Regions from separate parts of the Lysinimonas soli genome, predicted to be linked through region 2. Evidence: predicted binding sites of a transcription regulator. Region 2 holds the regulator's gene; each other region holds the start of a gene.
The links. Region 2 encodes HrcA, which represses chaperone genes, less so after heat shock. Its sites were predicted from a motif close to TTNGCACTCGNNNNNNNCGAGTGCNAA; they were not measured.
Positions count from the first base shown of each region.

Region 1 (10,267 bases), on a different contig from region 2:
GCTGTCGCTCTGCACCGACAACGGGGCGATGATCGCGGCGCTCGGAGCGCGGCTCATCGCCGAGGGGCACGAGCCGTCGGCGCTCGACTTCGGCGCAGACTCGACGCTGCCGGTCACGACGATCCAGGCCTGATCGCGACTGCTCTCGGCCGGTCGGGCGCGGGACCCGCGTTGACACCGCGTGCGACCGCTGCGAGCATGGCGGTCATGTCTGAGAATCCCCCGGCTTCCCCGGTTCCGCCCGTCCCGCCGGCGTCGGATGCCACGGCCGTGACGCCGCCGGCACCCAACCCGTACGCCCAGCCGAACCCGTATCCGCAGCCGAATCCGTACGCCCAGAATCCGTATGCCCAGCCGAACCCGTACGGCGCCGCCGGACAGCCCTACGCCCCCGGGGTCGTGGCGCCCAAGACCAACACCCTGGCGATCGTGTCCCTGTGTCTCGCCCTTTTCGTGTCGGTCGCCGCAATCATCTGCGGCCACATCGCCCTGAGCCAGATCAAGCGCACCGGGGAATCCGGTCGCGGGCTGGCGTTGGCGGGGGTCATCGTCGGCTACGTCGTCACCGGGTTCTGGGTGCTGTACTTCATCTTCTTCATCGTCATCGTCGTGCTGGCGGCCTCGACCGGAGGGTATTCGTCCTCGACCTACTGAGGCACGCTCATCGTTCGAGCTCGGCACCGCGTTGACAGCTTTCTCTCAGGCTGGGACGATGGCACCGCCACTACATCAACGACTGAAGGAGCAATCGGACATGACCGATGCAACGCCGACACCACCGACCCCTGAGCAGCCGGCGGCAGCGCCCGCTCCGGCGCCGGCTTACGCCGCCGCTCCTGCCGCGGCCGCGCCGAAGCAGACCCTGAGCCTGCTCTCGTTCATCTTCGGCATCGCGAGTGTCGTGTTCAGCGCCGCGCCGCTGCTGCCGCTCGCCGCCGGAATCGCCGCGATCATCCTCGGCGTCAAGGCCCGCAAGTCGGAGCCGGGTGCCCCGAAGTGGATGGCAACGGTCGGCATCATCACGGGAATCGTGGGCATTGTGCTCAGCATCATCCTCGGCCTCGTGATCTACATCCTTCCGCTGATCTTCCTCGCCTCGTACGGTGGCGTGGTCAGCAACTACTGAGCAACGTGAGCAGTGGGGCCGGGCGCATGCGCCCGGCCCCACTGTTGTTGAGCGAGGCGGATCCCGTCGAGCGCGTCAGAGCCGCTCGGCCAGCAGGGCGACCCGTGCGCCCGCGATCCGGGTCAGCACGAGGGTCGCGCTCGCGTCGCCGCGCAGAGCCAGTCGGGCGCGGAACGCGGCGGGATCGACGTCGACGCCCCGCTTCTTGATCTCGAGGGCGCCGATACCGCGAGCCGCGAGCTGCTTCTTGAGGATCTTCACATCGAGCGGGAACCGCTCCAGCACGCGGAAGCCGGCGCCGAACGGGGTGGCGGGAGGCGTGTCGCTCGTGATCCACGCGATCGTCGGGTCGAGCATCCGCCCGTCGACGCGGCGGGCGAGGTCGCCGATCAGGCGCGCCCGGATGACCGCGCCATCCGGTTCGAGCAGGTAGCCGCCGAGCGCGCCGACCGCCGCGTCCGGGCTGTCCTGCGGGGCGGACAGCTCCGCCGCCGACCCGGATCGCAGCACCAGGGCGGCACGTCCCACCTCCGGCCGGGCGAGCACCCCCGACCACACCGCGAGCTCGACCACCTCGCCGTCGACCGAGACCCACTGCGCCTCGACGCCGTCCGGGATCAGCTCGCGGTCGAGTCCCGGGCCGAGTTTGATGCCGGTCGGCAGTCTCTCGGCGAGCGCGAACGCCCAGTCGAGTGGGGGCGACCAGTCGGCGGGATCGTCGAGGCGGCGCCCGCCGGCACGACGGGCCGGGTCGAGCCAGACCCCGCCCACGCCGGTGAGGTCGATCTCGGTCGCGTCGCCCAGCTCCACGCGCGCCGCGGCGAAGGGGGCGAGATTGAAGCTCGCGATCGCGGCGGTGACCTCGTCGCGTTCGACCGCGAGCACGCCGAGATCGAGCGCCGCCATGGCGAGGGCGTCGGCGCCGATCCCGCAGCCGAGATCGGCGACGACGTCGATGCCCGCCCCGGCGAACCGGCCGGCGTGCAGGGAGGCGACGCTGAGCCGGGTGGCCTGTTCGAGGCCGTCGGCGGTGAACAGCATCCTGCTCGCGAAGTCGCCGAACTTCGCGCGGGCCTTGGCCCGCAACCGGGCCTGCGTGAGCACGGCCGAGACCAACTCGGCCGGGTGCCCCTCCGCGCGCAGCCGGGAGACGATGCGCACGACATCGGCGGACGCCTCGATCGTGCCGACCTCGTCGAGCAGGCGGAGCCCCTCCGACGAGAGCAGCGCGCGCAGCTCGGCGACATCCATCTGCTCACGCTAGCCTGCCTGCCAAATGAAGGAGATGCGAGCGGACAGCGACCGATTCCCGAGGAACCTTGGCGATGCCGGCGCGCATCTCCTTCATTTGGCACGGGGCGGGGCGCTCGGGAGGCGCTGCGAGGTGCGGGGATTGGCACTCGCATTGATCGACTGCTAACGAAGGGCCTATAGTTGTCCTGGCACTCTCGAAGGGAGTGTGCCAACCCCAGAGTTTCAGAAAGAGGTCAAGCGTGTCGGTCTCCATCAAGCCGCTCGAAGATCGCATCGTGATCCGTCAGGTCGACGCCGAGCAGGTCACTGCGTCCGGACTCGTCATCCCGGACACTGCGAAAGAGAAGCCCCAGGAGGGTGAGGTCGTCGCGGTCGGACCGGGTCGCATCGACGACAACGGCAACCGCGTTCCGCTCGACGTCAGCGTCGGCGACAAGGTCATCTACTCCAAGTACGGCGGCACCGAGGTCAAGGTCGGTGGCGAGGACCTGCTCGTGCTGTCGGCGCGCGACGTGCTCGCGGTCGTGCTGAGCTAACTCCGCATCACCGATCCCGCCATCGTCTGGCGAGATCCTGCCGAAAGGCCCCGCGGCGATGCCGTCGGGGCCTTTCGCGTGCTCGGGCGGGGCTACGCTCGGGGGGTGTCGAACCCCGAGCCTCGCGCGGCGGGGGAGGCGTCCGTCGGGGCGGCCACCGGCTCCCCGGCACCGCGCACCGCACCAGCCCCGGCCGGCCCGCCCGTCACGGCCACGCCGACCCGACTCGCCGCCGGCCTCGCCTTCTCCCTCGGCTCCTACGTGCTGTGGGGCTTTCTGCCGGTCTACTTCCTCGTGCTGGCCCCCACCGGGGCGTTCGAGATCGTCGCCTACCGCATCCTGTTCTCGCTGGCCTTCTGCGCGATCCTGCTGACGGTCACGCGCGGCTGGGGACGCCTGATCGCGATCGCGCGCCAGCCGCGCATCCTGCTCACCCTGGCGGTCGCGGGCGTCTTCATCTACGTCAACTGGCAGGTGTTCGTGCTCGCGGTCACGAGCAACCGGGTCGTCGAGGGTGCGCTCGGATACTTCATCAACCCTCTGTTCACCGTGCTCCTGGGCGTCGTGCTGCTGCGCGAGCGGCTTCGTCCCGCGCAGTGGGTCGCCGTCGGCATCTCGGCGGTGGCGATCGTGATCATCGCCGTCGGCTACGGCAGCTTCCCGTGGATCGCCCTCGCTCTGACCCTGTCGTTCGGTCTCTACGGCTTCATCAAGAAGCGCGTCGGAGGTCGTGTCGACGCCCTCAGCGGGCTCGCCCTCGAGACGGCATGGCTGACTCCCGTCGCGGTCGTGCAGCTGATCGTGGTCGCGACGAGCAGCGGGCTCACCCTCGCGGGCCACGGACCGGTGCACATCGTGCTCGTGGTGCTGGTCGGCGCCGCGACCGGGATTCCCCTGCTGCTGTTCGCCGCGGCGGCATCCCGGCTGCCGCTCATCGCGATCGGGCTCACCCAGTACCTGACGCCGGTTCTGCAGTTCCTGCTCGGGGTGCTGATCCTCGGCGAGGCGATGTCGACGACCCGCTGGATCGGCTTCGTGCTGGTCTGGGTCGCGCTGATCGTGCTGACCGTCGATCTGGTGCGCGCCGCGCGTTCGCAGCGACGCGCCTTCCGCTCGGCCGCCTGAGCTGCGGTTAGGGTCGGTTCGAAACCCGAAAGGACTCAGGATGCCGCGCGCCGTCACCCGAGTCGGAGCAATCATCGCGCTGCTGGCGTCGGCCGCCCTGCTGACCGCCTGCACGACGCAGCCGATGCCGACCCCCACGCCCACTCCGTCGGCGACCCCGCTCGGCGACGGCATCCTGCGCATCGGGACGCTGTTCCCCTCGACGGGCGCCACCGCGTTCCTGGGCGCATCGCAGTTGGACGCCGTCAAGGTGGCGGTCGCCGACATCAACGCGGCCGGAGGCGTCAACGGCAAACCGGTGGAGCTCGTCAGCGACGACTCGGGCGACGCGAGCACGCAGACCGCCGAGGCCTCGCTCGCCGACCTCGCCAAGAAGGGCGTGGACGTCGTCATCGGGCCGAGCTCGTCGGTGCTCTCTCAGCGACTTCTGACCGCGGCACAGGCGGCCCGCATCCCGCTGGTGTCGCCCGCGGCGACCTACCCGCAGCTGTCGACCCTCGACATCGAGGGCATCTTCTTCCGCACGATCGCCTCGAGCGCCCACCAAGGGGTCGCCTTGGGGACGCTGCTCCCGTCGAGGAAGCAGCTCAAGGTCGCGGTCATCGCCTCGAGTGACGCCGTCGGCCAGTCGATCGTCGCCCCCCTCGGCGACACCCTGTCGCAGCACGGGGGCAGTCTGGTGGCCAACATCGCACTGACCGCGTCGTCGGATGCCGGTCAGCTCGCCGCGCAGGTGAAGGCGGCGGCGCCGGATGCCGTGGTCCTCGACACCCTCGACAACGGCGCGCAGACCAAGGCCGTCATCACCCAGCTCAGCGCGGCGGGCTTCGGCGGAGCGAAGCTCTGGCTCACGGCGCAGAACCTCGCCGACTACTCGCAGGCGCTTCCCGCCGGTGCGCTCACCGGCGTGAACGGAATCCTGGAGGGGGCGGATGCGTCGGCCGCCTTCCAGGCGAGGCTCAAGGCCGTCGACCCCGGGGTGTCGTCGTTCCAGTACGCACCGGAGGCCTACGACGCGACGATCCTGGTGGCGCTGGCCGCGACGCTCGCCCACGACGACAACGGCATCGGGGTGGCCGCTCATCTGCGCAGCGCCTCGGTGGGCGGCATCAAGTGCACGAGCTACGCCGAGTGCCTCGACGTGCTCGAGAGCGAGCCGGCCATCGACTACGACGGGATCAGCGGCTCGGTCAACCTCGACGCCGCGGGAGACCCGAGCTCCGGCAGCTACGGGGTCTACGCGTACACGGCCGACAACAAGTGCGCCCGCACCGCGACCGTCACGGGCTGAGCGGCCCCCCAGGTAACGGAATGTAACGAATAGCCACGTTACGTGTCTGTAACGCGTTCGTAGTGTTGGGCGTCGCCGAGGCCAATACAGTGGCAGCACAGCGACCCGTATGCCGGGTCCTCGTTTTGAGTCACGTCAACAGTCCACTAAGGAGCACCATGCAGTCCGTGAAAGCCACAGCTTCACGCTCGAAGACCATCAGGGCCGCGGTCAGCGGTGTCGCCGTGCTCGGCGCCGCCGCCCTCGTTCTCAGTGGTTGTGCCGGCACCTCCGGCGGCACGAGCACCCCGAGCAAGACGCTCACGCTGAACATCGGCACGATCCTGCCGCAGACGGGTTCGCTTGCGACCCTCGGGCCGGCCGCCATCGAAGCCTCGAACCTCGCGGTGTCCGACATCAATGCGGCGAAGCAGGGCATCAAGCTCAACATCACCCAGAAGGACTCGGGCGACACCTCGACGAACATCGCGACCCAGTCGGTCACGAGCCTGCTCGCGAGCGGGGTCACGGCCATCCTCGGAGCCGAGTCCTCCAGCGTCTCGCTGACCGTCATCGACCAGATCTCGAAGGCCGGGGTCGTCCAGATCTCGCCGGCGAACACCTCGCCGACCTTCTCGACCTACGCGGACAACGGCTACTACTGGCGTACCGCGCCCTCCGACGTTCTGCAGGGCAAGGTGCTCGGGCAGAAGGTCCTGAAGGACGGCGCGACCAAGGTCGCGGTCATCTACCAGAACGATTCCTACGGCACCGGCCTCGACACCAACGTCACCAAGGCGATCACCGCCGGCGGCGGGACCGTCTCGGCCAACGTCGCGTTCGACACCGCCGCGACCGACTTCACCTCGGAGATCAACCAGGCGCTCTCGACCAACCCCGACGCGCTCGTCGTGATCTCGTTCGATCAGATCAAGACGATCGCCCAGGAGCTCGCGACCGACAAGTTCGACTTCAAGAAGTTCTACGGCTCGGACGGCAACTTCGGTGTCATCGACCCGAGCTACACGAACGCCGACATCGCGGGTGCCCAGTTCACCAACCCCGGTGTCAACGTGTCGGGTGACTTCAAGTCGAAGCTCGACAAGTTCACCGCCGCCGCCGGCGACAAGGCCCTGACCGCGTACTCGTACGCGCCGGAGTCGTACGACGCCATCGTGCTGCTGGCCCTCGCCGCCCTTCAGGGTGGCAAGACCGACGGTGCGACGCTGAAGGCGAACCTGCAGTCGGTCTCCGAGGGCGGCACGAAGTGCACGTCCTTCACGGACTGCGCGAAGCTGATCGCCTCCGGCAAGGACGTCAACTACGACGGTCTGTCGGGCCCGATCACCTTCGACAAGAACGGTGACCCGCAGCAGGCGTACATCTCGATCTACAAGTACACCGCCGGCAACAAGAACGAGTTCGAGAGCGCCGAGTTCGGCGACCTCAGCAAGTAACAGCTGCCCGCAACGAAGGGCCCCGGTCTTCGGATCGGGGCCCTTCGCCGTTGCTCGGAGCCGGCGTTCGCCCCAGACTCCGCGGCTCGCGAGTCACGACCGACGCTGCCGACAACCGGAGAGGGCCCCTCCCGTTCCCAGGAGGGGCCCTCACGCGATGGATGCGGCGGGGCTCAGCCGCCGACGGTCGGCGTCGAACTCGTCGCCGTGTGGTCGGTGGCGAGCGTGCCGAGGTACAGCTCGATGACCTTGGGGTCGTTCATGAGCGTGCGACCCGAGCCCGTGTAGGCATCCTTGCCCTGGTCGAGCACGTAGCCGCGGTCGCAGATCTGCAGGGCGCGGCGGGCGTTCTGCTCGACGATCATGACCGAGACGCCCGCCCGGTTGATCTGGGCGACGTTGATGAAGGTCTCGTCCTGGCGCACCGGCGAGAGGCCGGCGCTCGGCTCGTCGAGCAGCAGGACCGAGGGGTCCGTCATCAGGGCGCGCGACATCGCGACCATCTGACGCTCCCCGCCGGAGAGCGAGCCGGCACGCTGGGCGAGCCGTTTCTTCAACTCGGGGAACAACGACGCGACGAACTCGAGGCGCTCGGGGTAGACCTTGGGCTTCAGGTACAGGCCCATCTGGAGGTTCTCCTCGATGGTCAGGCTCGGGAAGACGTTGTTGTTCTGGGGCACGAAGCCGACGCCGCGGGCGACGAGCTTGTCGGCCTTCAGGCCGGTGATGTCGTCGCCGTTCAGGGTCACGGAGCCGCTGCGGATGTTGACCTGGCCGAAGATCGCCTTCAGCAGGGTGGACTTGCCGGCGCCGTTCGGCCCGATGATGCCCACGAGCTCGCCCTTGGCGACGTAGACGTTGCAGCCGTTCAGGATGTTGACGCCGGGCAGGTAGCCGGCCACCAGTTCGGTCGCCGTCAGCACGATCTCTTCGCTCGCGGTACGCGGGGTGACCTTGGGTGCGGCCTCGGTGCTCATGCGCCGCCCTCCTTCTCTTCGGCGAGCTCCTCCTGGATGACCGCCAGCAGGGGCGAGTTGTCGTCCTTCGCGACCTCGAGCTGACCGGTCAGGCTGCCGAGGTCGGTGTCGTGGTGGGCGCCCAGGTAGGCGTCGATCACGGCCGGATCGTCCATCACGGCATCCGGGTAGCCCTCGGCGACGATCTTGCCCTCGGCCATGACGATCACCCAGTCGGCGATCGTGCGCACCATGTGCATGTCGTGCTCGACGAACAGCACGGTCATGCCGGTGGTCTTCAGGTCGAGGATGTGGCCGAGCAGTGACTGGGTGAGCGCCGGGTTGACACCGGCCATCGGCTCGTCGAGCATCACCAGCCGGGGCTCGGTCATGAGCGCACGGGCCATCTCGAGAAGCTTGCGCTGACCGCCGGACAGGCTCGCGGCGTAGTCGTCGGCCTTGGTGTCGAGCTTGAAGCGAGCGAGCAGGTCCATGGCGCGGGCCGTGATGTCGGCTTCGCGCTTGCGCCACAGTGGGCTGATGAGCGCGGTGAGGAACCGCTCGCCGCCCTGCTTGGTCGCTCCCAGCCGCATGTTCTCGAGCACGCTCAGCAGACCGAGGGCCTTGGTGAGCTGGAAGGTGCGGACCATGCCGCGTCGCGACACCTTGTACGCCGGGACGCCCGCGAGGTCCTGCCCGTCGAAGAACCACGTGCCGGTGTTGGGCTTGTCGAATCCGGTGAGCAGATTGAAGAAGGTGGTCTTGCCCGCCCCGTTGGGTCCGATCAGCGCCGTGATCACGCCGCGGGGGATCTCGACATGCGCGACGTCGACGGCCGTGTTGCCCCCGAAGGTGCGGGTGACGTTGTCGGCGACCAGGATCGGATCGACCTTCTTGACCCCGGGGCCCGGTTCTCCGATCTGCAGTCCGGTTGCTTTGCTCGCGCTCTTCTCAGGCACCGAAATGCGCCTCCCTCTTCTTGCCCAGGATGCCCTGGGGGCGGAACACGATGATCAGCATGAGGGCGATGCCCACGAGGATGTACCGCACGGGTCCCTGCTGCACCTGGGTGATCGGCAGCAGATGGTTGGTCACCAGGAGGCTGAGGACGCCGTCGGTCAGCGACAGCACGATCCAGAAGATGATCGAGCCGAGAATGGGGCCGAGCACGGTGGTCGCCCCGCCCAGCAACATGATCGTGAAGAGGAAGAACGTCGTCTGCGTGCCGTAGTTGTCGGGCTGCAGCGACGTCGGCACGATGTTGATGATGACGCCGAGCGCGGCGAGCACGCCGCCGATGATCAGCGCCTGCATCTTGTACCAGTAGACGTTCTTGCCCAGGGCGCGCACGGCATCCTCGTCTTCGCGGATGCCCTTGACGATGCGGCCCCACGGGCTGCGCATGAGCTGCCAGACGAAGAGTGCGGCGATGATGACCAGGGCCCAGCCGACGATGATGACCCAGAGGTCGTCCTGGTTCTTGGCGAGGATCCCGAACCCGTACGTGCCGGCCGGGATCGGATTGATGGAGTCGAACGAGTTCGACGACCCGTTGATCCCGTCCGTTCCACCGGTGTACGGCGTCAGACTCGGTGTCTTCACGGTGTACCGGATGATCTCGGCCGCCGCGATGGTCACGATGCTGAGGTAGTCGGCTCTCAGGCGCAGCGTCGGGATGCCGAGGATGAATGCGAAGATCACGGCGGCGATGATCGCCGCCAGCACCGAGGCCCACAGCGGCCAGCCGAGCTTCACGGCCGTGATCGCGAAGGCGTAGCCGCCGACCGCCATGAACCCGGCCTGGCCGAAGTTGATCAGGCCCGTGAATCCGAAGCAGACCGCGAGGCCGAGGGCCGCGAGCGCGTAGGCGATCGTCTGCGCCGACAGGATCTGGCCGAACGCCAGAATGACGAAGTTGAAGTCCATGTTCCGCTCCTCCCTTTCCTAACCGATTCGCTCTCGGCGCCCGAAGATCCCCTGCGGTCGGACGAGCAGGATCAGGATCATGACGACGAGGGCCGCCGCGTTCTGCACGTTGGCCGGGATCACGAGGGTCGACAGGTTCACCAGCAGGCCGATGATGAGCGAGCCGACGAGGGCGCCGAAGGCCGTGCCGAATCCGCCGAGCGTGACCGCGGCGAAGATGAGCAGCAGGATGCTGGCGCCGGTGTCCCAGCGCAGCGTCTGGTGGTATCCGATCAGCACGCCGGCGAGGCCCGCCAAGGCGCCCGCGCCGGTCCAGACGATGCGGATGATGCGCTCCACGTTGATGCCCGAGGCCGCCGCCAGCGATTTGTTGTCGGCGACCGCGCGGGTGGCCTTGCCGATGCGGGTGCGCAGCAGCAGGAAGGCGACGAGCAGCAGCATCACGATGCAGATGACGACGCTGATGAGGTCGATCTGCCGCAGGTGCACGGGGCCGAAGGTGACCGTCGTGCCGGTCGGCACGGGCAGCACCAGCTGGTCCGGCCCGAAGAGGAACTGATAGAAGTAGCGGAGTGCGAGCGACAGCCCGATGCTGACGATCATCAGGGGGATCAGGC
Region 1 is NZ_JBHSMG010000002.1:754,082-764,348, forward strand. It holds gene tsaD (tRNA (adenosine(37)-N6)-threonylcarbamoyltransferase complex transferase subunit TsaD) at 1-133, shown strand, start outside; gene ACFPJ4_RS11285 (DUF4190 domain-containing protein) at 208-654, shown strand; gene ACFPJ4_RS11290 (hypothetical protein) at 755-1,126, shown strand; gene ACFPJ4_RS11295 (THUMP-like domain-containing protein) at 1,202-2,377, opposite strand; gene groES (co-chaperone GroES) at 2,620-2,916, shown strand; gene rarD (EamA family transporter RarD) at 3,022-4,041, shown strand; gene ACFPJ4_RS11310 (ABC transporter substrate-binding protein) at 4,082-5,332, shown strand; gene ACFPJ4_RS11315 (ABC transporter substrate-binding protein) at 5,491-6,768, shown strand; gene ACFPJ4_RS11320 (ABC transporter ATP-binding protein) at 6,942-7,745, opposite strand; gene ACFPJ4_RS11325 (ABC transporter ATP-binding protein) at 7,742-8,683, opposite strand; gene ACFPJ4_RS11330 (branched-chain amino acid ABC transporter permease) at 8,676-9,650, opposite strand; gene ACFPJ4_RS11335 (branched-chain amino acid ABC transporter permease) at 9,669-10,267, opposite strand, start outside.
Region 1: the regulator HrcA is predicted to act here: its motif matches at 2,520-2,546, upstream of groES (co-chaperone GroES).

Region 2 (10,267 bases):
TCGCCGACCGGATGCTGGGCATCACCGGCGTCGTGAGCGACCGCGACATGCGCGCCCAGTATCTCGACCGCATGGACATCGAGCGCGAGCGCGGCATCACGATCAAGAGCCAGGCCGTTCGCATGCCCTGGGCCTTGGACGGCGACACCTACGCCCTCAACATGATCGACACCCCGGGTCACGTCGACTTCACCTACGAGGTCTCGCGCTCGCTCGCGGCCTGCGAGGGAGCCATCCTGCTGGTGGATGCGGCCCAGGGAATCGAGGCGCAGACCCTCGCGAACCTCTATCTCGCCCTCGAGAACGACCTCACGATCATCCCCGTGCTCAACAAGATCGACCTGCCCGCCGCGGACCCCGACAAGTACGCGAAGGAGCTCGCGAGCCTCATCGGCGGCCGGCCCGAGGACGTGCTGCGGGTCAGCGGCAAGACCGGCGTGGGCGTGACCGAGCTGCTCGACCGCGTCGTGGAGCTGATCCCGGCGCCGAGGGGCGACGCCGGCGCCCCGGCCCGCGCGATGATCTTCGACTCGGTGTACGACACCTACCGCGGCGTCATCACCTACGTGCGCATGATCGATGGCAAGCTGAGCCCCCGCGAGCGGGTCCAGATGATGTCGACCAAGGCCGTGCACGAACTGCTCGAGATCGGCGTCAGCTCCCCGGAGCCGACCCCCACCAAGGGCCTCGGCGTCGGCGAGGTGGGGTACCTGATCACCGGCGTGAAGGACGTGCGCCAGTCCAAGGTCGGCGACACCGTCACGAACGCGGCGAAGCCCTCCACCCAGGCGCTCCCCGGCTACACCGACCCGAAGCCCATGGTGTTCTCGGGGCTGTACCCGATCGACGGCAGCGACTACCCGATCCTGCGCGAGGCGCTCGACAAGCTGAAGCTCTCGGATGCCTCGCTCAACTACGAGCCCGAGACCTCGGTCGCGCTGGGCTTCGGGTTCCGCTGCGGATTCCTCGGGCTGCTGCACCTCGAGATCGTCACCGAGCGTCTCGAGCGCGAGTTCGGACTCGACCTGATCGCCACCGCGCCGTCGGTGCCGTACGAGGTCACCACCGAGGACAAGAAGCACTTCACGGTCACCAACCCGAGCGAGTTCCCGACGGGCACCAAGATCGCGAGCGTCAGCGAACCGATGGTGAAGGCCGCGATCCTGGCGCCGAAGGACTACGTGGGCACCATCATGGAGCTCTGCCAGAGCAAGCGCGGCAGCTTGCTCGGCATGGAATACCTCGGCGAAGACCGGGTCGAGATCCGCTATTCCATGCCGCTCGGCGAGATCGTGTTCGACTTCTTCGACCAGCTCAAGAGCAAGACGGCGGGCTACGCCAGTCTCGACTACGAGCCCAGCGGCGAGCAGGATGCCGATCTGGTGAAGGTCGACATCCTGTTGCAGGGCGAGGCGGTCGACGCGTTCAGCGCGATCGTGCACCGTGACAAGGCCTATGCTTACGGGCTGCTGATGACCGAACGGCTGAAGAAGCTCATCCCGCGCCAGCAGTTCGAGGTGCCGATCCAGGCTGCGATCGGCGCCCGGATCATCGCCCGCGAATCCATCTCGGCGATGCGCAAGGACGTGCTGGCCAAGTGCTACGGCGGCGACATCACCCGCAAGCGCAAGCTGCTCGAGAAGCAGAAGGAGGGCAAGAAGCGGATGAAGATGGTCGGCCGCGTCGAGGTCCCCCAGGAGGCGTTCATCGCCGCGCTGTCGGGCGACGTCGAGAAGAAGGACAAGAAGTAGCCGACGGCGCGCCCGTAAAATCGGCGGCATGGCCGTGACCGAGCACCCTCCGCTGTGGCAGATCCCGGTCACCTACGCCGCCGTCGGCGCCACCCAGGCCGACGATCTGCTCAGGTACCCGCCCAAGGGATTCCGCCCGATCGAGCAGCGCGTGCGGATCGGGCACGGGCCCATCCGGTGGGAGTACGCCTGGGTTCAGACCCTGAGCTGGGGCATCCAGCGCCAGGCGGGGTTCCGCGTCGAGGTGCTCGACAGCCCCATCGAGGTCAGCGAGGGCACCTACCTGCCGGTCGCGTTCGACGGGGAGGGCACTCCCGTGCAGCCGGCGACGACGGCGGGCGACGGGGAGCTCGTGTTCGCTCCCGACGGCTCCGCCCTCGTGCGCCCGGGTGACACCGCGCTGCTGAAGTGGCGGCTCTGGCCGGCGAAGATCCCGGCGCGCGTGGTCTACGTGATCGACGAACCCGACCGCAAGGGCTTCGCCTACGGAACGCTGCCGGGGCATCCGGAGCGCGGCGAAGAGGCGTTCGTCGTCGAACGGCGGGCCGACGATTCGGTGTGGCTCGTCATCCGCGCGTTCTCGCGCCCGGCGAACGCGTTCTTCTGGGCGGCGTACCCGGCGCTGCGGCTGCTGCAGGCCGTTTTCACCGATCGCTACAAACGCGCCCTGGCAGGACCGATCGACGAGTAGTGGACAAGGACCAAAGACTCACCTGATCGGCAGAAGGCGAGCGTAAGCTCACATTCCGTGAGCGACTACCGACCCCCCGTATCCGATCTGGCCTTCATCCTCGAGCACATCGTCGGCTACGACGAGATCTCGCAGTTCCCGGGCTTCGAGCACGCCGACCTCGACACCGTCACGGGACTGCTCAGCGAGGCGGGGGATTTCGCCGCGGAGGTCATCGCCCCGACGAACCGCGCGGGGGACACGCACGGTGCTGTGCGGAATCCGGATGCGACGGTCACCACATCCCCGGGCTTCAAGGAGGCCTACGCCAAGCTCGTCGAGGCCGGGTGGGCGTCGCTCCCGTTCCCGGAGGAGTTCGACGGCGGCGGGTTCCCGGCGGTCGTCGGGCTGGCCATCCAGGAGATGCTGCTCGGCGCCAACATGGCGTTCTCGCTCGCTCCGCTCCTGACGCAGGGCGCCATCGACGCGCTGCTGCACTACGGCAGTGCCGAGCAGAAGGCGCTCTACCTGCCGCACATGGTCTCCGGAGAGTGGTCTGGCACGATGAACCTGACCGAACCTCAGGCGGGCTCGGACGTGGGCGCCCTCGTGACGAAGGCCGTCCCGCGCGATGACGGCACCTTCGGCATCACCGGTCAGAAGATCTTCATCACCTACGGCGAGCACGACATGGCCGAGCAGATCGTGCACCTCGTGCTGGCGCGCACCCCGGGCGCACCGGAGGGAACCGCGGGCATCTCGTGCTTCATCGTGCCGAAGTTCCTGCTCAACGAGGACGAGTCGCTGGGCGAGCGCAACGGCGTGAAGGTGCTCTCCATCGAGCACAAGATGGGGATCCACGGATCGCCGACCTGCGTCATGGAGTACGACGACGCCACCGGCTACCTCATCGGGGATCTGAACAAGGGCATGCGGATCATGTTCGTCATGATGAACAGCGCGCGCCTCTCGGTCGGCAACCAGGGAGTCGCGTTGAGCGAACGCGCGTACCAGCAGTCGCTCGCGTACGCCCAAGAGCGCCACCAGGGAGCGGCCGTCGTGCCGGGCGGGATCGTCCCCGACGCGCCGATCATCGATCATCCCGACGTGCGGCGGATGCTGATGACGCAGAAGAGCTTCATCACGGCCCTTCGGAGCCTGATGCTCTACAACGCCGGCGAGACCGATCGCAGTGTCCACCACCCTGACCCGGACGTGCGCGCCCGCGCCACCGAGGTCGTCGCGCTGCTGACCCCGATCTGCAAGTCGATGGGCACCGACCTCGGCAACGAGCTCACCTCTCTCGCGCTGCAGATCCACGGCGGCATGGGCTTCATCGAAGAGACCGGGGCCGCACAGCACTACCGCGACGTCCGCATCGCCGCGATCTACGAGGGCACCAACGGCATCCAGGCCGCTGATCTGATCGGGCGCAAGCTCGGGGTGCGCGGCGGCGCTTCGGTGATCGAGTTCCTCGCGCAGCTGCGTGAGCTCGATGGCGAGTTGGCGGGCGCGGGCGAGGAGTTCGCCAGCATCCGGTCGAACTTCATCGAGCAGCTCGACAAGCTGCAGCAGACCACGAACTGGATGCTGCGCACCGGTGCCGGCGATCCGGCGGCGGCGCTCTCGGGCTCGAGCCCGTACCTGCGCCAGTTCGGTCTCGTGGTGCTCGCCTGGCTGCTGGCGAAGGGTGCGCTTGCCGCCGCCCCGCTGGACCCGAGCGTGGCCGAGACCCGGCTCGTGCTCGCGCGGTTCTTCGCCGAGCAGCAGTTGCCGGCCGCGAGCGGGTTCGCGGCGGCGGCCACCGCCGGAGCCACCGACCTGTTCGCGCTCGACGCGGGCCAGTTCGCCGACCTCGTGAGTCGCTAGCGGCGACGTCCTGCCGATCCGTCCCGGTCCGGGCGCCGGCGCAGTCGCGTGGGCCGTCGCAGGCGATGCCGTGGCGAATGACGGGGGACAATGGGGACACCATGCCCTCCGCCCTGCCGCTCGCCGACCCCGCACCCGCCGACGGGCTGCTGCCCGCCTCAGTGGTCGACGGCTGGAATCAGCGCGACTTCGGCGTCTACGTGCACGTGCCGTTCTGCCGCGTGCGATGCGGCTACTGCGACTTCAACACGTACACGGCCGATGAGGTCCGCGGCGTCAAGCAGAGCGACTACGCGGGGCAGGCCCTGGTCGAGATCGCCCGCGGGCGGGAGGTGCTCGCGGCGACCGGCGCGGTGTCCCGTCCGGTCTCGACCGTCTTCTTCGGCGGCGGCACCCCGACTCTCCTGCCGGTGAGCCAGCTCGCGCAGCTGCTCGACGGGGTCCGTCAGGCCTGGGGTCTCGCGCCCAGCGCCGAGGTCACGACCGAGGCGAACCCCGATTCGGTCGGGCCGGAGTCGCTCGCCGAGCTCGCGGAGGCAGGCTTCACGCGGGTCAGCTTCGGGATGCAGTCGGCGGTGCCTCGCGTGCTGGCGACCCTCGAACGGACCCACGATCCTGCCCGGATCCCGCTCGTGGTCGAATGGGCGCGCGCGGCGGGGCTGCAGGTGAGTCTCGACCTGATCTACGGAACGCCGGGGGAGACCCTGGATGATTGGCGCGCGTCTCTCGACCTGGCGGTGGCGCAGCATCCGGATCATCTGAGCGCCTACGCGCTGATCGTCGAGAGCGGCACCAAGCTGGCACGCCAGATCGCGCGCGGCCAGGTGCCCGAGCCCGACGACGATCTGCAGGCGGACATGTACGAGCTCGCCGACGCGACCCTCTCGGCGGCGGGCTACCAGTGGTACGAGCTGAGCAACTGGTCGCGGGATGCCGCCCATCGCTCGCGTCACAACCTCGCCTACTGGACCGGTCAGGACTGGTGGGGCGTGGGCCCCGGGGCCCACTCGCACGTCGGCGGAGTGCGCTGGTGGAACGTCAAGCACCCCGCCGCCTACGCCGAACGGATCGCGGCGGGTGTCTCGCCCGCCGCGGGGCGGGAGACCCTCGACGCCGAGACGCGTCGCACTGAGACGGTGCTGCTCGGCAGCCGGATCGTCGAGGGCCTGCCGACCACCATGCTCGACGCGTCGGGTCGGCGCGAGGTCGCGAGCCTGATCGCCGACGGTCTGATCGATGGACGGGCGGCCCTCGCCGGCCGAATCGTGCTGACTCTGCCGGGACGTCTGCTCGCCGACGCCGTGGTGCGACGCCTCCTCGGCTCCTAGCCACCCTCGGCAGGGGGCAGGGGGCTACTTCACGAACTCGATCGCGACCGGATAGCGGTAGAACTCCCCGCGGTTGGCGGCCATCGCGGCGATGATGCCGAACACGATGTTGAGGACGGCGACCGCGGCGAGCACGAAGAAGCCGATGACCACGAAGGCGAGCACGACGCCGACGAGGTAGCCGATCAGCACCGTCAGCTGGAAGTTGAGCGCCTGCCGGGTGTGCCAGCGGACGAACGGGCCGCGGTCCTTGAGCACGAGGTAGCCGATGAGCGGCGCGAGCCAGTGGAAGAAGATTCCCCCGATGTGCACCAGTGTCGCCCACATCTTCTCGTCGGCGGGACTCATGGTGGGCTGTGCGGCGGTGGGGTCGGCGGGCGGCAGCTGCGTCATCCCGTCAGTCTGGCGCATCGAAGGCAGACAGCACGAGAGCCGGACCCGAAGGCCCGGCTCTCGTGGAGAATCAGTGTGCGACTACTTGATCCAGCGGATATTGACCGGGTAGCGGTACGAGCCGCCGCCGTTGACCTTCACGCCGCCGAGGATCGCGAAGATGATGTTCACGATGATCACGGCCCAGATGACGAGCGTGATCAGCAGGGCGAGGATCCAGCCGACGACCGGGATGAAGCCCAGGATCAGGTTGACGATGTTGCCGGCGATGATGATGCCCGTCACGTTGATGGTCCAGTTGAGGGCCTCCTTGCCCTCGACGGCAACCTTGGGGCCGCGGTCCTTGAAGACCAGGTAGATGATGAGAGCCGGCAGGAGCAGGATGATATTTCCGAAGTGAGCGAACGAGGCCCACTGCTTGTCCTCTGCCTCGGTCAGCGGCGCTGCCGGCTGCGGGGCGGCGGGGGCGGGTTCGGTCATGGTATGTCGCCTTTCGATGTGCGGGGTGGACCCGGGGTTCTGAGAAAGAGCACGGGCTGGCGCCTTCGCTGGCCTCCGAAGAGGAGTGGCGCAAGCACAGACACAAGGTAGCGCCTCGCAAATGGCGGGTGCAACGACTTGGTAACGGTGTGTCGCGCTATTATTAGCAGTCAGGTGGGGCGAGTGCTAAGCCCCTGCCGCAGGGGCGATGGATGACGGAAGGCGGTGCACGATGGTCTCGGAACGCGGTCTCGAGGTGCTGCGCGTCATCGTGCAGGACTACGTCGCCTCACGCGAACCCGTCGGATCGAAGACGATCGTCGAACGGCATTCCTTCGGCGTCTCGGCCGCGACGATCCGCAACGACATGGCGCAGCTGGAGGAAGAGGAGCTGATCGCGGCACCGCACACCTCCTCGGGGCGGGTCCCGACCGACAAGGGGTACCGGGTCTTCGTCGACCAGCTCACCGAGGTCCGGCCGCTCAGTGCGGCCCAGCGCACCGCGATCGAGGCGTTTCTCGGGCAGGCGGTCGACCTCGACGACGTGCTCTCGAGGACGACGCGGTTGCTGTCCCAGCTCACCAATCAGGTCGCGCTCGCGCAGTATCCGTCGTTCGGCATGGCACGGGTGCGCCACATCGAGGTCGTGGCGCTCGGGCCGGCCCGGCTCATGACGGTGCTCATCACCGACACCGGACGGGTCGATCAGCGCCTTCTCGAACTGTCGGGGCTCGGCGACGTCGTGCTCGGCGAGGAGTTGCTCGGCGAGCTGCGCGGCAAGCTCAACGCCGAACTCGGTGGCAAGTCACTGGCGGAGGCCGGGCAGCTGTTGCGCGCATTCGCCGGGTCGTTCGCCCCTGTGCACTCGGCGATCGTCGAGGCGGTCGCCGCGTGCCTCTCGGAACAGGTCGCCGCCAACCGGCAGGATCGCCTCGTCATGTCGGGCGCCGCGAACCTCGCTCGCACCGAGGGAGACTTCAGCGGGAGCATCTATCCTGTCCTCGAAGCGATCGAAGAACAGGTGATCCTGATCAGGCTGTTCAGCGAGATGGAGATCGACGCCGACGGAGTGTCGGTCAGCATCGGTCGCGAGAACCAGGGCTTCGGGGCCGATGCCGGCCAGCTGAGCGAGACGAGCGTGCTCGCCTCGGGGTACTCGGCATCCGGGGGGAGCGTGGCACGTCTCGGCGTGCTCGGTCCGACCCGCATGGACTATTCGAACAACATGGCAGCCGTGCGAGCCGTCGCTCGCTATCTGACGCGGCTGCTGGGTGAAGAAAGCGCGTGAGGAACGGTAAGAGTGGCTGACCACTACGAGGTTCTGGGGGTCGACCGCGCCGCGACACCAGAAGAGATCAAGAAGGCGTACCGCAGACTGGCCCGCGAGCTGCATCCGGATGTCAATCCGAGCGACGACGCGGCCGAGCGCTTCAAGCTGGTGACGCACGCCTACGACGTGCTGAGCGATCCGGATCAGCGCGAGCGCTACGACCTTGGCCCGCAGGCCGGCTTCGGCGGCGGGGCCGGCGGGTTCGGATTCGGCGACATCTTCGAGACGTTCTTCGGTGCGGCACAGGGGCGTACGAGCGGCCCGCGGTCCCGTCGAGAGCGCGGCCAGGACGCCCTGCTGCGCATCGAGATCGACCTCGACGAGGTCATCTTCGGCACCAAGCGCGAGGTCGACGTCGACACCGCGATCCTGTGCGAGACCTGCGCCGGATCGTGCTGCGCGCCGGGCACCTCACCGGTCACCTGCGATATCTGCCGCGGAACCGGGTCGATCCAGCGTTCCGTGCGCTCGCTGCTCGGCAACGTCATGACCTCCTCGCCCTGCGGGACCTGCCGCGGGTACGGAACGGTCATCCCGAACCCCTGCCCCACCTGCGCCGGCCAGGGCCGGGTGCGCGCCAAGCGCACGGTCACCGTCGACGTGCCCTCGGGCGTCGACACCGGCATGCGCCTGCACCTTCCCGGCGAGGGCGAGGCCGGCCCGGCCGGTGGACCGAACGGCGATCTCTACCTCGAAGTCAAGGTCAAGCACCACGACGTCTTCAGCCGCAACGGCGACGACCTGCTCGCCACCCTCGAGGTGCAGATGACGGATGCCATCCTCGGCACGACCGCGACCCTGGCGGCCCTCGACGGCGACGTCGCGATCGAGATCAAGCCCGGGGTGCAGAGCGCCGACATCGTGACCGTCAAGGATCGCGGGATCACCCACCTGCGCGGCGGCGGACGCGGTGATCTCAAGGTGGGCATCCAGGTGGTGACGCCGGTGCGGCTCAACAGCAAGGAGCAGCAGCTGATCAAGCAGTTCTCCGAGAGCCGCCGGCCCGTGCCACCCGAGTTCGCCACCTTCCAGCAGGGCCTGTTCGCCAAGCTGCGCGACCGCTTCCTCGGGATCTAGCACTCCCTGCCGTTGGGTGGGCCCGCGGGCGGGGAGCTGGCCGGCTGGCTTGCGCCGACACCCGCGGTTGCGTGCCGACGCGATTCAGGCCGACACGCCGTGTTGCGCCGTGGATCAGGATGCGGCTCCGGCGTGTTGCCCGCGGCATCCTGAATCCCGCACAGGAGGGGACGGGGCGGGACGGCGCGGCGCGGGATGGGCAGGACGGGAGGCCCGCCCTGCGCCGGACGTGGCACGCTGGACCCATGGCGTCCCTGTACCTGAATCCCGAACTCGAACCGGCGGATGCCGAACTCGGCGCGCGCGTGAGCGTCACCGGTGATGAGGCGCGGCACGCGGTGCAGGTAGCCCGCGTGCGGCTCGGCGAACGGATCGCGATCGGCGATGGATCCGGCTTCGTGGCCTGGGGTGCCGTGGTGACCGCCGAACCCGGCGAACTCGCCATCGAGGTCGACGAGGTGCGGCACGATCCCGAGCCGGAACCTCCCCTCTGGCTGGCCCAGGCGCTGGCCAAGGGTGACCGCGACGAACTGGCGGTGCAGGCGGCGACCGAGCTGGGGGTTTCCGGGATCATCCCGTGGGTCGCCGAACGCTCGGTGTCGCGGTGGGAGGGCGCGAAGGTCGCGAAGGGGCAGGACCGCTGGCGCACGATCGTGCGCGAGGCGAGCAAGCAGGCGATCCGATCGCGCGTTCCGGAGGTCGCAGGCCTCGCGACGAGCGGGGAGCTGGCCCTCCTGCCCGGCGTGCTGTTCGTGCTCGACCCGCTGGCGACGGTGCGCCTCAGCGAGGTGCCACTCGGGGAGGAGCGCATCACGCTCGTCGTCGGGCCGGAGGGCGGCATCTCGCCGCGCGAGTTCGCGGCGTTCGAGGCAGAGGGCGGCGTGCGGGTGCGGCTTGGCCCCGAGGTGCTGCGCACGTCCACCGCCGGGCCCGCCGCGCTCGCGGTGCTCAATGCGCGGCTCGGGCGCTGGTGACGAGCCGGCCCACGACCGGGCGCTCGACGACCGGGCACCTTAAGATGGATGACATGCCGACCGCCGAGCCCACGATCTTCGAGCGCATCGTCGCGCGCGAGATTCCGGCGACGGTGGTGTACGAGGACGACCGCATCATCGCCTTCGAAGACATCGCGCCGAAGGCACCGGTTCACCTGCTCGTCGTGCCCAAGACGGCGCAGTACGCGAACGTGACCGAACTCGCCGCCGGCGACCCGCAGCTGCTCGCGGATGTGGTGGCCGTCGCCCAGAAGCTGGCCGATCGGTACGCGGGCGGTCAGTACCGGCTCATCTTCAACACGGGACACAGGGTCGGGCAGACCGTGTTCCACGTGCACGCCCATGTTCTCGGGGGCGACCAGTCAGAAGGCACC
Region 2 is NZ_JBHSMG010000001.1:1,339,241-1,349,507, reverse strand. It holds gene lepA (translation elongation factor 4) at 1-1,751, shown strand, start outside; gene ACFPJ4_RS06420 (DUF1990 family protein) at 1,780-2,442, shown strand; gene ACFPJ4_RS06415 (acyl-CoA dehydrogenase) at 2,500-4,290, shown strand; gene hemW (radical SAM family heme chaperone HemW) at 4,392-5,618, shown strand; gene ACFPJ4_RS06405 (DUF4870 domain-containing protein) at 5,643-6,011, opposite strand; gene ACFPJ4_RS06400 (DUF4870 domain-containing protein) at 6,093-6,491, opposite strand; gene hrcA (heat-inducible transcriptional repressor HrcA) at 6,724-7,779, shown strand; gene dnaJ (molecular chaperone DnaJ) at 7,792-8,898, shown strand; gene ACFPJ4_RS06385 (16S rRNA (uracil(1498)-N(3))-methyltransferase) at 9,144-9,872, shown strand; gene ACFPJ4_RS06380 (histidine triad nucleotide-binding protein) at 9,926-10,267, shown strand, end outside.

Region 3 (10,267 bases), on a different contig from region 2:
GGGCGGCGTGGGGTGGGTCGGGGGTGCGGCGCGGTGGCTCCGCACCCCCGACCGGGGATGCCCTCGGCTACTTGGCGTTCAGCATCGGGGTGATCTTGGCGTCGTACTCCTTGGCGAGCGCCGCGAGATCGGTCGAATCCTTCAGCTTGCTGAAGAACTCCTCGAGCACGTTGGACGCCTCCACGCTCGCCCAGCCCGGTGCGGCCGGGGTCAGCTTCGAGTTCTGCGCCGAGGAGATCAGGGCGGTGGCGAACTCGTCGGAGCCGAGCGAGGAGGTGTAGTCCGAGTTCGCCGGTCCGAGCCCGTTCTTGCCGAGCATGGTCTGGTAGCTCTTGCCGAAGATGATCTTCAGCAGGGTCTTGGCCAGGCCCGGGTTCTTGCTCTTCGCCGAGATGCCGATGTTCGAGCCGCCCGCGAAGACCGGGGCCGGCTTGCCGTCGTTGCCGGGAAGCGGGAAGACCCCGAAGACGCTGTCGTCCCAGGTGCGGGTCACCTTGCCGTCGGCGCCGGTGCCCTTGGTGCCGATCGACCAGTGCGCCCATCCCGGCGCCATGATCGTCGCGGCCGACAGCGACACGGGCGTCGCCGCGTCGGATGCCGTGGCACCGGCGATCGCGTCGTCATCGTTGATGTAGATGTACTGGTTGCTGTCCTTGGCGTCGTTCGGCGCCTTCGAGGCGTTCTGGTAGATCGCCTGCAGCTGCTTCAGCCCCGCCATGGTCTTGGGGTCGTCGAGCGTCGCCGTCCACTTGCCGTTGGACTCCGAGGCGATGTTGCCGCCGTTCGCGAAGATCCACGAGATGCCGTCGCGCCAGTCCTGGCCGCCCAGGTACAGACCCGAGAAGTTGGCGATGTTGTCGGGGTTCTTCGCGGCGATGGTCGCGACATCCTGGTTGAACTGATCCAGCGTGGTCGGCACCGAGGTGATGCCCGCCTTGGCCCAGACGTCCTTGCGGTAGAACACGTAGCGGGATCCGAAGTAGTACGGCAGCGTGTAGTTCTTGCCGTCGACCTTGCCCGCCTCGACGAACGACGGCAGCAGCTTGCTGCCGCCGAGCTCGGAGTACATGTCCGAGATGTCGAGGAAGGCCCCCACGTTGGTGAACGTGGGCGACTGCGTGTTCCCCATCTCGGTGACGTCGGGGGTGTTGTTCGCGTCGGGGAGCGCGGTCGTCAGCTTGGTGACGATGTCGCTCCAGTCCTGCTGCTCGATCTTGAGGGTGCCGCCGGTCTCCTTCTTGAACTCCGAGACCAGGTAGCTGCGAAGGGCGTCCGGGGTGTCGGAGCCGACCAGCCACAGGGTGACGGTCTTGCCCTTGCCGTCGGTGCTGGCCCCGGCTCCCGATCCGCCGCCGGTGCTGCTGCACCCGGCCAGGACGAGAGCCGACGCGAGTGCGACAGCGGTAACGCCTGCGATCTTTCGCTTCATCGTGATTCCTTCTCTGTGGTGAGGTTGCGGCGCACGACGCGCGCCGCCTGGTGCCGGGGCCCGCTGTCGACTACGAAACCCCGAGTTGCGCAGACAGGACCATGGCGGCGGCGCCGCGCATGACGATGTCCTGACCGAGAGTGGTCATCCGCAGACTCAGATCGCCGTGGAACTCGGCCATCGTGCGACTGCGGAGGGTCTCGATCGCGGCCTCGGCGAGAGGTCCATCGAGAAGTTCGAGGGGGCCGCTGAGCACGATCTCGGCGAGGTCGAGCGCGCCCACGACCGGGGCGAGGGCGATGCCGAGCCGCTCGCCGGCACGACGGAGGATCGCGGTGCGCTCGGCGGGATCGCTCGTCGCGGCGAGCGCGGCGTCGAGCCGCGGCGTGGCCAGCCAGGTCTCGAGGCAGCCGTGCTTCCCGCACGCGCAGGCGTCGCCGCCATCCGTTCCGACGACGACGTGACCGATCTCGCCCGCGGCGAAGCGGCTGCCGACCAGCGCCGTGCCGCCGATGATGAGCCCGGCGCCCACGCCGTGCCCGACCTTGACCAGCATCATGTCGCTGAGGGCGCTGCCGAAGCTGTGCTCGGCCAGGGCCGCCGCGTTCGCGTCGTTCGCGACGATCACCGGATGCCCGGTGGCGGCGGCGAGGGTCGCCTGCAGCGGTTCACCGGCGCCCGCGCCGCTCGGCCAGCCGAGGTTCGGGGCGCTCAGCACGGTGCCCGCCAGGTCGACGACACCGGGAGACCCGACCCCGATGCCCAGCAGGGGAAGGGTCGCCGCGGCGACGAGGCGCTGCGCGAGGGCGACGACCTTGGCCGTGGCGGCGGCACCCGTCGCGCCGTCGAGGGGAACCTCGATGCGTTCGAGCACGACGCCGTCGAGGTCGAGCACGGCCCCCCGGAAGGTGGCGTACTCGCTGAGGTCGATGCCGATGATGTGGAATCCGGTGCGGTTGATGTCGAGCATCGTCGCGGGCTTGCCGGGTCGGGCTTCGTCGCGCTGGCCGACCTCGACGACGAGCTTCTCGACCATGAGCTCGGCGACCAGATCGGAAATGGTGACCCGGGTGAGCCCGGTCGCGCGCGACAGGTCGGCGCGGCTGAGGGTTCCCGAACGGTAGAGGGTCTGCAGCACGAGGGAGCGGTTGTGGCCGCGCGCGTGCTCGGGCAGCGATTTCGCGCTGGGCCGCAGGGCCCGGCCCGAGCCGAATCCGGCATGACCCGACGCGGTCGCGAGACCCTGGCCGGCAGCGGGTGCGCCCTCTCGGACGGAAGAGCCCCGCTGCACTTCCGATGCAGACATGTTTGTTAGTAAAGCGTACGAACAATCAACGCGCAAGCGCCGATCTCCCCCGACCGTGAACCTTTCGCCTGCGGCGCCCGTTAGGCAGGTTGTCAGGGATTCCTACACGTACCCCTGACAGGCTGGCTTCGGCCCGCGTGTCCCCGTCCATCACCGCTCAGGAGTCTCATGTCATTCCGTCCCTCCCGCCCCTTCGCCATCGGCTTCGCCGGCCTCGGACTGGTCGGCGCCCTCGCCGGCTGCTCCTCGACCGCGAGTGCCGACTCGCCCGCGAACACCGGCGCGTCCGCCGGCTCCTCCACGGGCGAGACGGCGAGTGCGAGCGCGTCGTACAAGGACGGCACCTACAGCGCCGACGGCAGCTACCAGGCCCCGAGTGGCACCGAATCGATCTCGGTGAAGGTCACGCTCTCGAGCGACAAGGTCACGGCGGTCACCGTCACCCCGCACGCCACGAACGGCAATCCCGCGATGTTCCAGAGCCAGTTCGCCAGCAGCATCTCGGCGCTCGTGGTCGGCAAGGACATCGACACGATCAGCGTCTCCCGGGTCGCCGGTTCCTCGCTCACGAGCGCCGGCTTCAACGCGGCGCTCAAGAGCATCAAGGCCGACGCCCTCGAGTCCTGATCGGCACTCGATGATCGTCGATCCGCTTCCGGTCGCCTGGACCTTCGACGCGATCGGCACCGGATGGCGCATCGACACCGCCGAACCGGTCCCGGAGGACGCGCGCGCCGCGGTCGAGCAGCGCATCGAACGCTTCGATCGCGACTGGTCGCGCTTCCGGGACGACTCCCTCGTCACCCGGATCGCCCGCTCCCCCGGTCGTCACCGCCTGCCCGACGACGCCCCCGAGCTGCTCGGGTACTACCGCGAGCTCTACGAGGCGAGCGGCGGTCGGGTGTCGCCGCTCGTCGGGCGGGCGCTCGAATCGCTCGGCTACGACGCGCAGTACCGGCTGGTCCCCACCTCGACGCCGGCCCGGGTGCCCGCCTGGGACGACGCGATCGCCTGGGACGGCGAGTTCCTCGACACGGTGACGCCGGTGCTGCTCGACCTGGGCGCGGCGGGGAAGGGCCGCCTCGTCGACCTGGTGAGCGCGGTGCTGGTCGAGCACGGCATCCGTCGCCATGTCGTGGATGCCGGCGGCGACCTGGTCACCCGCGGCGTGCCCCTGCGGGTCGCGCTCGAGCATCCGGGCGACCCGAGCAAGGCCATCGGCGTCGTCGATCTCAGCGGCGACGACCCGGCCCGCCTCGCCCTGTGCGCGAGCGCCGCGAATCGGCGCGCCTGGGGCGAGGGCCTGCACCACGTGCTCGACGCCGTGACAGGCCTGCCGACGGGCGCGGTGGTCGCGAGCTGGGCGATCGCCGCCAGCGCCATGATCGCCGACGGCGCGGCCACCGCCCTGTTCTTCGACACGGATCCGCAGTTGTACCGCGCCCACGACGTGATCACCATCAGGATGTTCGCCGACGGGCGCGTCGAACATTCGCCCTCGTTCTCAGGAGAGTTGTTCCTATGACCGCATGGCTGGACCGCATCCTCGGACGCGTGACGATGTACGGGCTCGTGGTCATCTGCCTCGTCGCCATCGCGGCCGTGGCGCTCGTGCGGAGCGCCCTCGGTCAGCTGTCGTTCTCGCCCCTGGCGCTGCTGGCCAGCGGCGCCGTGCTGCTGCTGTCGTCGTATCTCGCCAACGGGGTCGCCGGGCTCATCGTCAACACCCGGCCGCAGCTCAGCTCGACGGCGATCACGGCCCTGCTGCTGCTGTTCATCTTCCCGCCGACCCTCGATCTGCTCGGCCTCGCGGCCCTCGCCCTGGCCTCGGTGGTCGCCGTGCTCGCGAAGTACCTCCTGGCGTTCCGCGGGCGGCACGTCTTCAACCCGGCGGCGCTGGGAGCCTTCGTGGTCGGGCTCACCGGGCTGAACTTCAGCGTCTGGTGGGTCGCGACGCCACTGCTGCTGCCCGTCGTGGCGATCGGCGCGTTCCTCGTGCTGTGGCGCACCCGGCGGTTCCCGCTCGCCCTGGTCTTCCTCGTCGTGGCGACCGCCAACGTGGTCGTGCGCAGCGCCGTGCACGGCGTGCCCGTCGTCGACGGCATCTCGACGGCCCTGCTCTCGCTTCCCCTGGTGTTCTTCGCGGGCTTCATGCTCGACGAACCGCTCACGCTGCCGCCCCGGCGCTGGCAGCAGCTCGCCGAGGCGGCGATCGTCGGGGTGCTGTTCTACCTGCAGTTCACGGCGGGCCCGCTCACCTCGACCCCCGAGTTCGCCCTGCTGATCGGCAACCTGCTGGCGTTCTTCGCGGGGCAGCGGCGCGGCATCCGACTGGTCTTCCTGGGGCGCTCGCCCCTCACCGCGACGAGCTGGCGGTTCGACTTCCGCCCGCTGGCCCCCGTGCGGTTCACCCCGGGCCAGCACATGGAGCTCACCCTCCCGCACGCCAAGACCGACTCGCGCGGCTGGCGTCGGGTCTTCAGCATCGCGTCGGCACCCGGCGACGGCGGCACCGTGCGCTTCGCCATGCGTCTGCCGGAGCGATCCAGCAGCTTCAAGGCGGCGCTTCTCGCGCTCGAACCGGGCGCCGTCGTGTCGGCCACCTCGGTGGGCGGCGACTTCGTGCTGCCGAAGGACCTCGGCAGACCGCTGCTGCTCGTGGCGGCCGGCATCGGCATCACGCCGTTCGTCAGCCAGCTCGAGCACGCGGCGGCGGTCGGCGAGCGGCGCGACATCGTGCTGCTGTACTCGGTCTCGAGCCCCGACGAGCTCGCCTTCGCCGAGGCGCTGCGCGCCGCCGGCTGCCGGGTGATCGTCGTCTCGCCGACGCCACCCATCGAACTGCCCGCGGGCTGGAGCTGGGCGGGGGCCGGGCCCGTCACCGCGGCGATGATCCATTCCGCGGTTCCGGATGCGGCGTCCCGCACGAGCTACCTCTCCGGACCGCCGGAGCTCGTCGCGAGTCTCGCGAAGGCCCTGCGCAGAAGCGGCGCACGCCGGACCGTCACCGACGTGTTCATCGGCTACTGAGCCTGCGGCGAGCGACGGAGCGATTCGACGACCCGCTCACCCGCTGACGGCTCCGCGGACTCCAACTCCTGGATCCCCGTCACGCGCAAGAGCGCGAGCCCGTCGGCGGCCGCGCTCCCCGGTGCGGCGGTGTAGACGACGATGCGAAGATCGCTCCCCGGCACCGTGAGCACGTCGCAGTCGAAATCGACCGAACCGATGAGGGGATGCCGGATCGTCTTGCGGGTCGATGTCCCCGGCGCCAGCTCATAGCGGTCCCACAGCGTCGCGAACCGAGCACTGCGCCGCCGCAGCTCGGCGATCATGGCCACCAGCTCCCGGTCGTCGGGATACCGCCCGACCGCGATGTGCAGGTCGGCGACGATACCGCTCTCGAAGGCATCCCGACCGGCCTTTTCGTGATGCACGCGGCCCTCCCCGACGGTGAAGACGCGCCAGACCAGGTTGCGTTCCCGGCCTTGCCACGGCGAAGGATCGCCGAGCAGCGCGGCCCAGAGCGCGTTCCACTGCACGATCTCCCAGCCCGAGGTGTACACGGCGAGTGCGGTATCGGCCAGTCGGTCGATCATCCGCTGGATGCCCGGCGGCACGTGTCGTGGGACGGTCCCCGCTGACGGAGGAGCGACGCCGGCCATGCGGTACAGGGCATCCCGTTCCTCGACGGTGAGCCGCAGGGCGTGCGCCAGTGCGCCGATCACCTGCGGAGACGGGTTGCGGGCGCGGCCCTGCTCGAGCCGGACCAGATAGTCGACCGAGACGCCCGCGAGCGCCGCGAGCTCCTCGCGCCGCAGGCCCGGCACCCGCCGGCCGGCACCCGAGGCGACGCCCACGGCGCCCGGGGTCACCCGATCGCGCCAGGCACGCAATGCGGCAGCGAGCTCGAGTTCCATCGCTCCAGTCTGCGCCCTGGAGCCGGAACCCCGGGTGGTACTGACGGTCCCCCCGTCGGGCACGCACTGGATGGGCCGATGCCGTCCGCGCAGACTCGAGGGCATGACCACAACACTGATCACCGGAGCCAACAAGGGCCTCGGCTACGAGGCGTCCCGCCGTCTGCTTGAACTCGGCCACATCGTCTATCTCGGCGCCCGCGACGAAGAACGCGGGCGCGCAGCCGCGCAGGCGCTCGGCGCTCGGTTCGTGCTGATCGATGTCACCGACGACGACTCGGTCGCACGGGCCGTCGACCGCATCCGTGACGACGAGGGTCACCTCGATGTGCTCGTCAACAACGCGGGCATCACGGGTGGTCGAGCCACTGCCGATGAGCTCGGTGCCGAACAGATGAAGACGACCTTCGACACCAATGTCTTCGGGGTGGTCCGAGTCACTCGCGCCACGCTTCCCCTGTTGCGCAAGTCGGAGAACCCGGTCATCGTCAATGTCAGCAGCGGACTGGGCTCGCTCAGCATCGTCACCGACCCGACGCGGATGGAGTGGCCTTTCCCCTCGCTGGCGTACAGCGCATCGAAGGCCGCGGTCCTCATGTTGACGGTCCAATACGCCAAGGCGCTCCCCGAGCTGCGCATCAATGCCGTCGATCCCGGATACACCGCGACGGATCTCAACGGGAACAGCGGGACGCAGACCGTTCGGGAGGGCACGGACGCGATCATCCGTCTGGCCACGATCGATCGCGACGGTCCGACGGGCACCTTCCAAGACCGCTCCGGCACGGTTCCCTGGTGAATGTTCGCCCTCGGCGAGCAGCATCGCCGGGGTCTGGCACTCTCATACCGAGAGTGCTAATCTGGCGAAAAGTTGAGTCATCAAGACTCATGTCAATCCTCAGGAGGACCAGATGGCAATGTTCTTCGACCCGTTCCGCGAGTTCGACCGCGTGGCAGGGGAGCTGCTCGACTCGCGCCAGGGCCCCCGGCTGATGCCGATCGACCTGTATCGCGACGGCGACCACTACGTGCTCAACGCCGACCTGCCGGGCATCGACCCGGGCAGCGTCGACATCGACGTGGACGGCCAGTTGCTCAGCATCCGCGCCGAGCGCACCCCGCGCAGCCAGGCGGGCGTCAAGTGGATCACCCGTGAGCGCAACGCCGGCTCGTTCCTGCGCCAGTTCAACCTCGGCCAGGGCATCGACACCACCGCGATCTCGGCGAACTACGAGAACGGCGTGCTGAGCGTCGTGATCCCCGTGAGCGAGAAGGCCAAGCCGCGCAAGATCGAGGTGCAGACCTCCTCGGGGCCGACCGCGGTTGAGACGCACGCCGAGACGACCGGCGGTTCCACCACGACGGAGTCCGCGACCGCGTGAATCACCCTCGAGGGGCCCTGAGCGATTCTGCTCCGGGCCCCTCGTCGTTCGCCGTCGGTCGCTCGCAGTAGCGTCATCGCATGGTGGCCCACGCCGACAAACCGGAGCTGTTCTTCGAGACGGCCGACGACTGGGAACGCTGGCTCGACTCCGAGACCGCCGACCGCCCGGATGCCGTGCGGCTCCGCCTGCGCAAGACCGGATCGTCCGCCCCGGGCATGCTGCACGCCGAGGCGCTGCAGGTCGCGCTCTGCTTCGGTTGGATCGACGGCCAGGCCGGCCCCGTCGACGACGACTACTTCACCGTCGGCTTCAGCGTTCGGCGGCCCCGAAGCCTCTGGTCGCAACGCAACCGCGAGTACGTCGAGCGGTTGATCGCCGAGGGGCGCATGCGCCCGGCGGGCCACCGCGAGATCGAGCACGCCAAGGCCGATGGCAGGTGGGATGCCGCCTATCGGCAGGCGACCACGGCGGTTCCCGCCGACCTGCGCGCCGCACTCGACGCCAACCCGGCCGCCGCGGCGGTGTTCGAGTCGCTCACGGCGCAGAACCGCTTCTCCGTGATCTTCCGCATCGACAACGTCAAGCGCGCGACGACGCGGGCGGCCAAGATCGCCGGCTTCGTCGAGTCCCTGGCCCGTGGCGAGACGCCGCACCCGCAGAAGAAGGGCATCCCGCCGACGCCCTGAGGCAGGCGGGGTCCCTCGCCCCCGGCGGGGCTCAGCCCAGGCGCGCCTTGAGGTTGGTGTCGAGGCTGTCCAGGAAGTCCTCGGTCGTCTGCCACGGCTCGTCCGGTCCGACCAGCAGGGCCAGGTCCTTCGTCATCTTGCCGCTCTCGACCGTTGTGATCACGACATCCTCGAGGGTCGCGGCGAAGTCGATGAGGGCCTGGTTGCCGTCGAGCTTGCCGCGGTGCTGCAGGCCGCGCGTCCAGGCGTAGATCGACGCGATCGGGTTCGTCGAGGTGGGCTTGCCCTGCTGGTGCATGCGGTAGTGGCGCGTCACCGTGCCGTGGGCCGCCTCGGCCTCGACGATCTTGCCGTCGGGGGTCGTGAGCACCGAGGTCATCAGGCCCAGCGACCCGAAGCCCTGAGCGACCGTGTCGCTCTGCACGTCGCCGTCGTAGTTCTTGGTGGCCCAGACGTAGCCGCCCTCCCACTTCATGGCGCTCGCGACCATGTCGTCGATGAGGCGGTGCTCGTAGGTGAGTCCGGCGGCGTCGTACTGCGCCTTGAACTCGGCCTCGAAGATCTCGGCGAAGATGTCCTTGAAGCGGCCGTCGTAGGCCTTGAGGATCGTGTTCTTGGTCGAGAGGTACACCGGGTAGTTGCGGGCCAGGCCGTAGTTCAGCGAGGCGCGCGCGAAGTCGCGGATCGAGGCATCCAGGTTGTACATGGCCATCGCGACGCCCGAGCCGGGCGCCTGGAAGACCTCGAAGCTCTGCGCCTCGCCGCCGTCCTTCGGCTGGAACGAGATGGTGAGCGTGCCCTCGCCCTCGAAGCGGAAGTCGGTGGCGCGGTACTGGTCGCCGAAGGCGTGGCGGCCGATGATGATCGGCTTGTTCCAGCCCGGAACCAGGCGCGGGATGTTCGAGATGATGATCGGCTCGCGGAAGATGACGCCGCCGAGGATGTTGCGGATCGTGCCGTTCGGGCTCTTCCACATCTTCTTCAGGCCGAACTCCTCGACGCGGGCCTCATCGGGGGTGATGGTGGCGCACTTGACGCCGACGCCGTGCTTCTGGATGGCGTGCGCCGCATCGATCGTGACCTGGTCGTCGGTCGCGTCGCGGTTCTCGATCCCGAGGTCGTAGTACTCGAGGTCGATGTCGAGGTAGGGGTGGATGAGGCGGTCTTTGATGAACTGCCAGATGATGCGGGTCATCTCGTCGCCGTCGAGTTCGACGACCGTTCCTTCGACCTTGATCTTCTCGACCACGTCTCTCCTCTTTTCCGTGTGCCGTCGCATCGACGGCGCACACGTTGCGCGGCACGGACGCGGTTCGCGCCACGTCTGCCTGAGTCGTTCGGCCCATCCTGCGGGCCGGGGATCAGCTTATCGCGTTCTCCAGATATCTCGATATCGAGAGACTTCCGCGCTGGTGGCCCGCGCGGGTTAGCCTGGGGGGATGGCAGACCTGACCCTGCAGGAGTTGACCGCCCAGACGATCGTCGCGGCGAACGGTCTCACGCTCAAACCGGGCCAGGAGGCATTCCTCAAGCCCGAGACC
Region 3 is NZ_JBHSMG010000003.1:131,523-141,789, reverse strand. It holds gene ACFPJ4_RS12455 (extracellular solute-binding protein) at 68-1,429, opposite strand; gene ACFPJ4_RS12450 (ROK family transcriptional regulator) at 1,500-2,735, opposite strand; gene ACFPJ4_RS12445 (FMN-binding protein) at 2,904-3,362, shown strand; gene ACFPJ4_RS12440 (FAD:protein FMN transferase) at 3,373-4,260, shown strand; gene ACFPJ4_RS12435 (FAD-dependent oxidoreductase) at 4,257-5,765, shown strand; gene ACFPJ4_RS12430 (helix-turn-helix domain-containing protein) at 5,759-6,655, opposite strand; gene ACFPJ4_RS12425 (SDR family oxidoreductase) at 6,759-7,454, shown strand; gene ACFPJ4_RS12420 (Hsp20/alpha crystallin family protein) at 7,567-8,037, shown strand; gene ACFPJ4_RS12415 (YdeI/OmpD-associated family protein) at 8,118-8,726, shown strand; gene ACFPJ4_RS12410 (NADP-dependent isocitrate dehydrogenase) at 8,758-10,005, opposite strand; gene ACFPJ4_RS12405 (GNAT family N-acetyltransferase) at 10,166-10,267, shown strand, end outside.
Region 3: the regulator HrcA is predicted to act here: its motif matches at 7,488-7,514, upstream of ACFPJ4_RS12420 (Hsp20/alpha crystallin family protein).